Regions from separate parts of the Micromonospora sp. NPDC047707 genome, predicted to be linked through region 2. Evidence: riboswitches for the same ligand, from Rfam matches in the RefSeq annotation. Region 2 holds a riboswitch; the other holds the start of a gene.

Region 1 (4,595 bases), on a different contig from region 2:
GGGCGGCGCCCGGTGAGGTGCTGGTGATCGACAACGCCGGGCGGACGGACGAGGCGTGCGTGGGTGACCTGGCGGTGCTGGAGGCCGCGGCGGCCGGGGTCGCCGGGCTGGTGGTGTGGGGCCTGCACCGCGACACCCCCGAGCTGGTGGAGATCGGCGTGCCGGTCTTCAGCTACGGCGCGCTGCCGCTGGGCCCGATGCGACTCGACGACCGGGGTCCCGAGACGCTGACCAGCGCCCGGGTCGGCCCGCACGTGGTCGACGGCGCGGACCTGGTGCTGGCGGACGACGACGGGGTGCTGTTCGTCCCGGCCGCCCGGGCCGAGGAGGTGTCCGCGACCGCCGAGCGGATCCGCCGCACCGAGCGCGTCCAGGCCCAGCGCATCCGGGCCGGCGAGACGCTGCGGGAGCAGACCGCCTTCGCGGAGTACCTGGCCCGCCGCGACGCCGACCCGGGGTACACGTTCCGGGCGCACCTGCGCCGGGTCGGCGGGGCCATCGAGGAGTGACGAATCCGCAGGCCCGGCGGCACGTGAGGGTGGTCATAACGGCTGGACGGCGGATCGTCACGCGCTGCTAGTCTCGGTCCAGGTCATGAGCGCCAGCGCGAAGCCCCGGCTTGCTGGCCGGCAACCCTCGTCCACGTAGGGGTGCCCCGGGTGAGGACCGGGCACCGGAGCGGGCTCCGGTGCAAGCGTGGCCTGGCACCCCAGGTCAGCACCGACCTGGAGGAGAGCCATGTCCGTCCGCACCGTCGCCCCGCCGGCCCTGACCCGGCGTCGTCACGTCGACATGATGCGGGTCTGCAGCGCCGCGTGTAGCTGAGCGCCCCACTCCCTCGCACCGAACCATCCCAGCGGTCCGCCCACCGGCGCACCGCCGGCGGCGCACGCCCGTGCCCGCCCGGACACCCCTCTCGGAGACACCTGTGCGATTCCTTCCTGCCCTGACCCGGGCCGCCGCCCTCGCCGTCGCCGCCGTCCTCGGCGCCGCCACCCTCGCCGCCTGCGGCGGTGACGACGCCACCGGCTCGGCGGACAACCCGTACGGCCTGCTCCAGCCCGGCGTGCTGCGGGCCGGCACGCTCACCGACGCACCGCCGAACGTCTACCTGAAGGACGGGACGTTCACCGGCTTCGACAACGACCTGCTGGTCGCGGCGGCCGACCGGATCGGCCTGAAGGTGGAGTTCGTCGGCACCGACTTCTCGGCGCTGCTCGCCCAGGTGGCGAACCGCAAGTTCGATGTTGGAAGCTCGTCGATCACCATCACCGAGGCGCGGAAGAGGACCGTCGACTTCGGTAACGGCTACGACTTCGGCTACTTCGGACTCGACGTGCCGGCCGGCTCCACCATCACCGGATTCGACCAGCTCGAAGGCAGGCGGGTGGTGGTCGTCCAGGGCACCGTGCAGGACGACTACGCCACCCGCGAGGGCCTCGACCCGGTGCGGGTGCCGGACTACAACGGCGCGATCAACCAGCTCAAGGCGGGCACCGCCGACGCCTGGATCGCCCCGGCGGAGATCGGCGACACGTCCGCCGCGGAGAGCAACGGCAAGATCAAGGTGGCGGCCAAGGAGCTCAGCCCGGCCCCGACCGCGTACGCGTTCGCCAAGGACAACGACAAGCTGCGCGCGGCCCTCGACAAGGCGCTCGACGAGGTCATCGCCGACGGCACCTGGAGCCGGCTGCAGCAGCAGTACTACCCCGGCCGACCGATCCCGCCGGACTTCAAGCCCGGCAGCGGCACGGTACCGGTCGGCTGACAAGGAAGGGCCCCTTGTTAACGCCTGGCGAGGTGAAGGGGCCCCTTCTTAACAGGAGAGAGCGAGCGGGGCGGTAGGAGAGGCGACTGATGGATCCGTTGAGCACCCTGTGGGAGACCTTCTTCGACTGGGACTCCATGCGCGAGGCGCTGCCCGAGATGCTGACCGTCGGGCTGCCCAACACGCTGGTCCTGGCGGTCTCCGCCGCCCTGCTCGGCTCGCTGCTGGGCATGCTGCTGGCGGTCGCGGGCATCTCGCGTACCCGATGGTTGCGCTGGCCGGCCCGCGTCTACACCGACGTCTTCCGCGGCCTGCCGGCGGCGGCGACGATCCTCCTGATCGGCGTCGGGCTGGCGCCACTGGGGATGGAGGTGTGGGGCCCGAACCCGTACCCGCTCGGCATCCTGGCGCTGTCGCTGATCGCGGCGGCGTACATCGGGGAGATCTTCCGGTCCGGCATCCAGTCGGTGGAGGCCGCCCAACTGGACGCCGCCCGGGCCCTCGGCTTCTCGTGGGCCGAGGCGATGCGGGTGGTGATCATCCCGCAGGGCGTCCGCCGCGTGCTGCCCGCGTGGGTCAACCAGCTCATCGCGCTGATCAAGGACTCCAGCCTGGTGTACTTCCTCGGCCTGCTGGCCAGCCAGCGGGAGCTGTTCCGGATCGGGCAGGACCACGCGGCGAACACCGGCAACCAGTCTGCGCTGCTGCTGGCCGGCCTGTTCTACCTGGCGCTGACCGTGCCGTTGACCCATGCCGTCAACTGGATCGACCGGCGGCTGCGGCACGGGCGTCCGGCCGGCCCACCCGGTGACGAGGACGGCGACCTGACGCCCGCCGGCGCGGTGGAGGGGAGCCCCCGATGAGTACGTCGGTCAGTGTGAGCCTCCGCGACGTGCACCTCGCGTTCGGCGCGAACCGCGTGCTGCGCGGCGTCGACCTGGACGTCCCGCGCGGGGCGACCGCCTGCGTGATCGGCCCGTCGGGCTCCGGCAAGTCCACGTTGCTGCGGACGGTCAACCGGCTGATCGAGCCGGACCGCGGTGACGTGCTCCTCGACGGCCGCAGCGTCCTGGGCGACGACCCGGACCGGTTGCGGCAGCGGGTCGGCATGGTGTTCCAGCAGTTCAACCTGTTCCCGCACATGAGCGTGCTGCGCAACGTCACCCTCGCGCTCCGGCGGATCCGGAAGCTGTCCGAGGACGAGGCCGTCGCGGTGGCCCGGCACGAGTTGGACCGGGTCGGCCTCGCCGCCAAGGCGGACGCGCGGCCGGCACAGCTCTCCGGCGGGCAGCAGCAGCGGGTCGCCATCGCCCGCGCGCTGGCGTTGCAGCCGCAGGTGATGCTCTTCGACGAGGCGACGTCGGCGTTGGACCCCGAGCTGGTCAAGGGCGTGCTGTCGCTGATGGCGGAGTTGTCCGCGGGGGGCATGACGATGGTGGTGGTCACGCACGAGATGGGCTTCGCCCGGGAGGTGGCCGACACGGTCGCCTTCATGGACCGGGGCGTGGTGCTGGAGGCGGGTGCGCCAGCCGCGGTGTTCGACTCCGCCCGGCATCCGCGCCTGCGCCGGTTCCTCTCCCAGGTCCTCTGACGAGGGTCCGATCGGCACAGGCCCTAGCGCTGCCGGCGTCCTGGCAATATTCTCCACCTCACGCCCGGCCTTTGGAGCTGGTTTTCACGCGGCTCACTCCCACCCCCGCGTGCCGGGCGCGGAGGAGATGCCATGCACGTCGAGCAGAGCGAACTGGACCGACGCACGCTGCTGCGGGCCGGCCTCGGCGCCGCCACCGTGGCGGTCGTCGGCAGTGAACTCGCCTTCCCGGCCACCGCCCACGCCGACCCGGGCGCCGACCTGGACTGGATCTACAGCTGCGACGAGTGGGGCGCGCGGCCACCCAAGGACCCCCTGGTGGTCAGCGCGATCCCGACCAACAAGATCATCGTGCACCACATGGCGTTCCCGAACGTCACCGACTACAGCGAGGCGCAGGCCATCAAGCTGGCCCGCGACTGCCAGAACCTGCACATCGACGGCAACGGCTGGTCCGACACCGGCCAGCACTTCACCGTCAGCCGCGGCGGGTACGTCCTCGAGGGACGGCGGGGCAGCCTGGAACGGCTCCAGGCCGGCGACCGGCAGATGGTCTCCGCGCACTGCCCGGGCGAGAACGGCCGCGCCATCGGCATCGAGAACGAGGGCACGTACGTCACCGAGACGCCGCCCGAGGCGCTGCTCGACTCGCTGGTCAAACTCTGCACGACCATCTGCCGGCAGTACGGGCTGCACGCCCACGACATCTTCGGCCACTGGGACTTCCGCAACACGCTGTGCCCCGGCGCCGCCTTCTACCGACAGTTCCCGATGCTGCGCCGCCGGGTCTTCGCCGCGCTCGGCACGCGCCTGGCCGACGTGCCGGCCCGCCGCTGGCCGGACCTGTGGCGGTTCGTCGGGTCGCCGTCGGTGCGGGTGGTGCAGTACCTGCTCGCCCACCACGGGTACGCGGTGACCCCGACCAGCGTCTTCGACGCGGCCACCGTCGCCGCCGTGCAGGACTGGCAGGCCCGCAACGGCATCCCGGTCGACGTCGACGCCACCCTCACCACGCCCACCTGGGAGACCCTCGCGCCCGAGCTGGACCACCGCGCCTCCGGCCTGCCGGTCGCCGCGGTGCAGTTCATCCTCAACGCCAAGGGCTACGCCGAGGTCACCGTCACCGGCCAGTACGACCGCGCCACCCGCCAGGCCGTGAAGGACGTGCAGGTCCTGCACCGGCTGCCCGACAACGGCAAGGTCAACACCAGCACGTGGTGTGTGCTGGTGGGCGGG
Region 2 (4,595 bases):
CGTCGTGGTGAACAAGGGCCGGATCGTCGCGTCCGGTCCGGTCGAGGAGATCGTCGGCGAGTCGCCGAGCGTCCTCGTCGAGGTGACCGACCCGGACGCCGCGCGGGCCGTACTGGACCGCCTGGCGGGCGTCCGGGTGCTTCCCGACGGTGACGGCCAGCTCGTCGTGGACACCAACGGCACCGCCCGTAGCGAGGTGGTGGCCGAGCTGGTCCGGGCCGGCATCGGGGTGGACCGGGTGGTGCCCCGGCGCCGCCTGGAGGACGCGTTCCTCGCTCTGGTCGGCGAGAACTCTCGGGGAAGCGGGGACCGGTGATGGTCGGTACGTCGTCCAAAAGTGGTGCCGGCGGCGCGGCGTCCGGTGCCGCGGCGGGCTACCGTCCGTCGGCCACCCTGCCGTTCGTCGCCGAGTTCCGGCGGCAGGCGTCGCGGCGGCGTACGCAGCTCGCGCTCGGCTTCATGGTGCTGCTGCCGCTGATCATCCTGATCGCGTTCCAGTTCGACTCGGGCGACGACGACGACAACGGGCGCGGCGAGTTCGGCAGCCTGATCGAGTTCGCCACCACCGGAGGGCTGAACTTCACCCTGTTCACCATCTTCGTCTCGGCGTCGTTCCTGCTGGTGGTCGTGGTGGCGCTGTTCTGCGGTGACACCGTGGCGAGCGAGGCGAGCTGGGGAAGCCTGCGCTACCTGCTCGCCGTGCCGGTGCCCCGGGCCCGGCTGCTCGCGGTGAAGCTGCTGGTCGCGCTCGCGTACTCGGCCCTGGCCCTGCTGCTGCTCGCCTTCACCGCCCTGCTGCTGGGCACCCTGCGCTACGGGTGGGAGCCACTGCGCAGCACCGTCGCCGCCCAGCTGGAGCCGGGCGAGGGGCTGCTGCGGCTGCTGGCGGTGCTCGGGTACCTGGCGGTCGTACTCCTCGTGGTGGCCGGCCTGGCGTTCCTGCTGTCGGTGTCGACGGACGCCGCGCTCGGCGCGGTCGGCGGCGCGGTGCTGCTGTGGATCCTGTCCAGCATCCTCGACCAGATCACCGCCCTCGGCGTGCTGCGCACCTTCCTGCCGACGCACTACAGCACCGCCTGGCTGGGACTGCTGTCGACGCCCGTGCAGACCGACGACGTGGTGCGCGGCTGTATCTCCGCGATCAGCTACGCGACCCTCTTCTGGGGCCTGGCCTTCTGGCGCTTCACCCGCAAGGACGTCGTGTCCTAGCCGGCACGGGGAGGCGCTTGGGCCCTGGAGGCTTATCGGACCAGACCGTCTCGATCCGGTCGGCACTTCATGTGTCCGTCGTCGGCCTCGCTGTCGCGTCCCTGGTCGCCCTTGTCCCGTGGTTCGCGGAGTTCGGTCTCATCCTCGGGTGGGCAGCGACCCTGATGTAACCCACGCAGGCGGGCCCGCCAGACTGGATGCTTTGGAGCTGAGTCGAATACGTAATCAGGCGGCCGGGCAGTCGCCGGGACGGTCGGCGCGGCGGGGGCAACGGGTGCCGCCAGGCAGGCGGTGGTCGCACCAGACGCGGGTACGCAGAAACTGGCGATCCTCCTCGCTCAGCGTTGCCTCGCCGAAGTCGAGGACGGTGACGTGCCCGAGCGAGTCGCGTAGCGCCTCGGCCAGCGTGATCGCCGCGTCCTGGCTGGTCAGCGTCGTGGGCAGGTGGATGATCCAGCGTGGCGCGTCCATCGCACTCCTCTTCGCTGGTCGGGGCGCCGAGGCGGGCGGGGGCGGACGGCAACCGCCCGGGTTGGCTGCCGTCCGGAGCCCGGCACCCGCCCCGGGCCAGCTCGTGGGTGTTGACCGACGTTCTTGAGCGCCGGGGCGACCGGCCGTGCCGCCCCGGCAACCCGGGCGTCCACCCGGGGTGAGCCGGTCCCGTTTGCCGACGAGGGCCGCCTCGCGGTCAACATATGATACTTAGTATCAGGAGAGCAAGAGCTGTGATGCCAGGAACTTGATGTCATAAGCGAGCGGTGGTCAGATGGTGGTGCCGACGAGGGAGCACCACCATGCCAGTGACGCCGTACTACGAGCGCATCGCCACCGAGATCCGGGACCGCATCCGGTCCGGTGACCTCAAGCCGGGGGACAAGTTGCCATCGATTTCCGAGCTGTGTGCCCATTACGGGGTTTCCACGCAGGTCATCCGCTCCGCGATGCTGATCCTGCGAGCCGAGGGCCTGGTGGAGGGCCATCAGGGACGCGGTGTCTACGTGCGGGAGCGGGGGGACTGAGGGGCCGATCGCACAGATGGATCAGCTCCAAAGCGCGCCAACCGCGGTCTTCGTCCCTGCGGAGTAGGTCACATCTGGCCACAGCGTGGGAACGGGCGGTGGACAGCCGGCTGGCGATGCTTAGACTCGGCGGCACAACTGCATACCTCATCCAGAGGGGCTGAGGGATACGGCCCGACGACGCCCCGGCAACCACCCCGCGCGCTCACCGCAGAGCGACCGGCGGGGCAGGTGCCAATTCCGTCCCCGCCGCAGAGCGCGACGCGGGGAAAGATGAGAGGAATCTCGACATGACGTCGACGCTCGCCGCCTCCGGCATCGACACCGCCGCCGGCCCCGCCCGCGCCCTGGTCTGCCGCGCCTGTTCGGCCCGCTACCCGCTCGCCGCCCAGCACGCCTGCTACGAGTGTTTCGGGCCGCTGGAGGTCGACTACGACGCCGCCGCCCTCGCCGCCGTCACCCGCGAGCAGATCGAGGCGGGCCCGCAGAACATCTGGCGGTACGCCGCGCTGCTCCCCGCCGGTCAGGACCCGGCCACCCGGGTCACCCTCGACCCCGGGCTGACCCCCCTGGTGGCCGCGCCGCACCTCGCCGCCGAGCTGGGCATCACCGCGCCGCTGTGGGTCAAGGACGACAGCGCCAACCCGACGCACTCCTTCAAGGACCGGGTGGTCTCGGTGGCGCTGACCGCCGCGCGGGCGCTCGGCTTCAGCCGGTTCGCCTGCGCCTCCACCGGCAACCTGGCCAACTCGGTCGCCGCGCACGCGGCCCGCGCCGGCGCGCCGTCGGTGGTCTTCATCCCCAGCGACCTGGAGCAGGGCAAGGTGATCACCACCGCCGTGTACGGGGGTGACCTGGTCGCCATCGACGGGTCGTACGACGACGTGAACCGGCTCTGCGGCGAGCTGGTGGAGACCGACGAGTTCGAGGACACGGCTTTCGTCAACGTGAACGTGCGCCCCTACTACGCCGAGGGGTCGAAGACGCTCGGGTACGAGGTGGCCGAGCAGCTCGGCTGGCGGATCCCCGCCCAGGTGGTGATCCCGATGGCCTCGGGCGAACTGCTGACGAAGATCGACAAGGCGTTCAGCGAACTCGTCGAGATCGGGCTGGTGGAGGCTCCGGCCGGCGGCTGGAAGGTGTTCGGCGCGCAGTCGGCCGGCTGCAACCCGATCGCCACCGCGCTGCACGCCGGCAGCGACACCGTCATCCCGGTCAAGCCGACCGGCATCGCGAAGTCGCTGAACATCGGCGACCCGGCCGCCGGCCTGTACGCCCTCGAAGCGGTCCGGCGCACCGGGGGCTGGATGGAGTACGTCGACGACGACGAGATCCGCGCCGGCATCCAGCTGCTCGCCCGGACCACCGGCGTCTTCGCCGAGACGGCCGGCGGGGTGACCGTGGCCGTGCTGCGCAAGCTCGTCGAGTCCGGCCGCCTCGACCCGGCCGCCGAGACGGTCGTCTTCAACACCGGCGAGGGCCTGAAGACACTCGACGCCGTCGCCGGCCAGGTCGGCCCCACCCACCGGATCAAGCCGTCCCTCCGCGCCGCCCGCGACGCCGGCCTCCTCGGCTGACCGATCACCGACGTGGGCGCGAATCACCCGAACGGGGGATCGGGCGATCCGCGCAGTAATCGGCTTTTCGCACTGAGTGCAGGAAACGTGCCGTCCAGGACTTGACGACAGCAACCGGGCGGCGCAAGATGCTCCGTGCGGGAGGGCGTTTCGCCGGAGACTTTGCGAAGTTCTTACGACCCAGCGCCGGAGGCGTTGTGCGATCGTCCCTCCCGACCACGTCCGATCGGGGCCGGCGGAAAACCGCTGGCCCCGATCGCGTTTTCGGCGCACGCTCGCTCCCATGAGCATCGCCGTCACCCCGTACGACGTCGCTGACCAGGCCGCGATCGACGAGGCACACCGGATCGCCTTCGCGGCCACCGCCGCCGACCAGCCCGACTTCCCGAACCAGACCCGGGACGAGTTCGCCGCGTACGCCCGCCACCCGATGCCGGGCTACGTCGTGACCCGCGCCCTGGCCCGGCTCGACGGCGTGGCGGCCGGGCACCTCGAAGTGCGGTTCCCGCAACTCGACAACACGGACAACGCCAGCGTGGACCTGGCCGTCCACCCGGAGCACCGGCGCCGGGGTGTGGGTCGGGCGCTGCTCGCGTACGCCGTCGACGTGGCCCGGGAGCACGGCCGCAAGCGGCTCTACTGCGACACCGTGGTGGCGCTGCCGGACGGGCCGGCGCGCCCGGAGGCCGGCGAAGCCTTCGCCGCGGCCGCCGGCGCCCACGCCGCCCTGGCCGAGGTTCGGCGCCGGCTGGACGTCACGGCGCTCGACCACGCCGCCCTGGACGCGCTG

Evidence for each region. Region 2 has a riboswitch for S-adenosylmethionine ahead of thrC (threonine synthase). Riboswitches for the same ligand answer to the same signal wherever they lie in the genome.
Region 1: linked by a shared signal. The riboswitch ahead of AB0873_RS21315 (ABC transporter substrate-binding protein) and the one ahead of thrC (threonine synthase) in region 2 are both predicted to bind S-adenosylmethionine.

Annotation. Positions count from the first base shown of each region.
Region 1 covers NZ_JBEYSU010000021.1:17,006-21,600, forward strand. The annotation lists gene AB0873_RS21310 (RraA family protein) at 1-509, shown strand, start outside; SAM riboswitch class IV at 591-703, shown strand; gene AB0873_RS21315 (ABC transporter substrate-binding protein) at 929-1,768, shown strand; gene AB0873_RS21320 (amino acid ABC transporter permease) at 1,858-2,631, shown strand; gene AB0873_RS21325 (amino acid ABC transporter ATP-binding protein) at 2,628-3,359, shown strand; gene AB0873_RS21330 (N-acetylmuramoyl-L-alanine amidase) at 3,492-4,595, shown strand, end outside.
Region 2 covers NZ_JBEYSU010000002.1:45,539-50,133, forward strand. The annotation lists gene AB0873_RS02415 (alpha/beta fold hydrolase) at 1-316, shown strand, start outside; gene AB0873_RS02420 (ABC transporter permease subunit) at 316-1,209, shown strand; gene AB0873_RS02425 (hypothetical protein) at 1,435-1,680, opposite strand; gene AB0873_RS02430 (winged helix-turn-helix domain-containing protein) at 2,004-2,228, shown strand; SAM riboswitch class I at 2,373-2,508, shown strand; gene thrC (threonine synthase) at 2,519-3,805, shown strand; gene AB0873_RS02440 (GNAT family N-acetyltransferase) at 4,089-4,595, shown strand, end outside.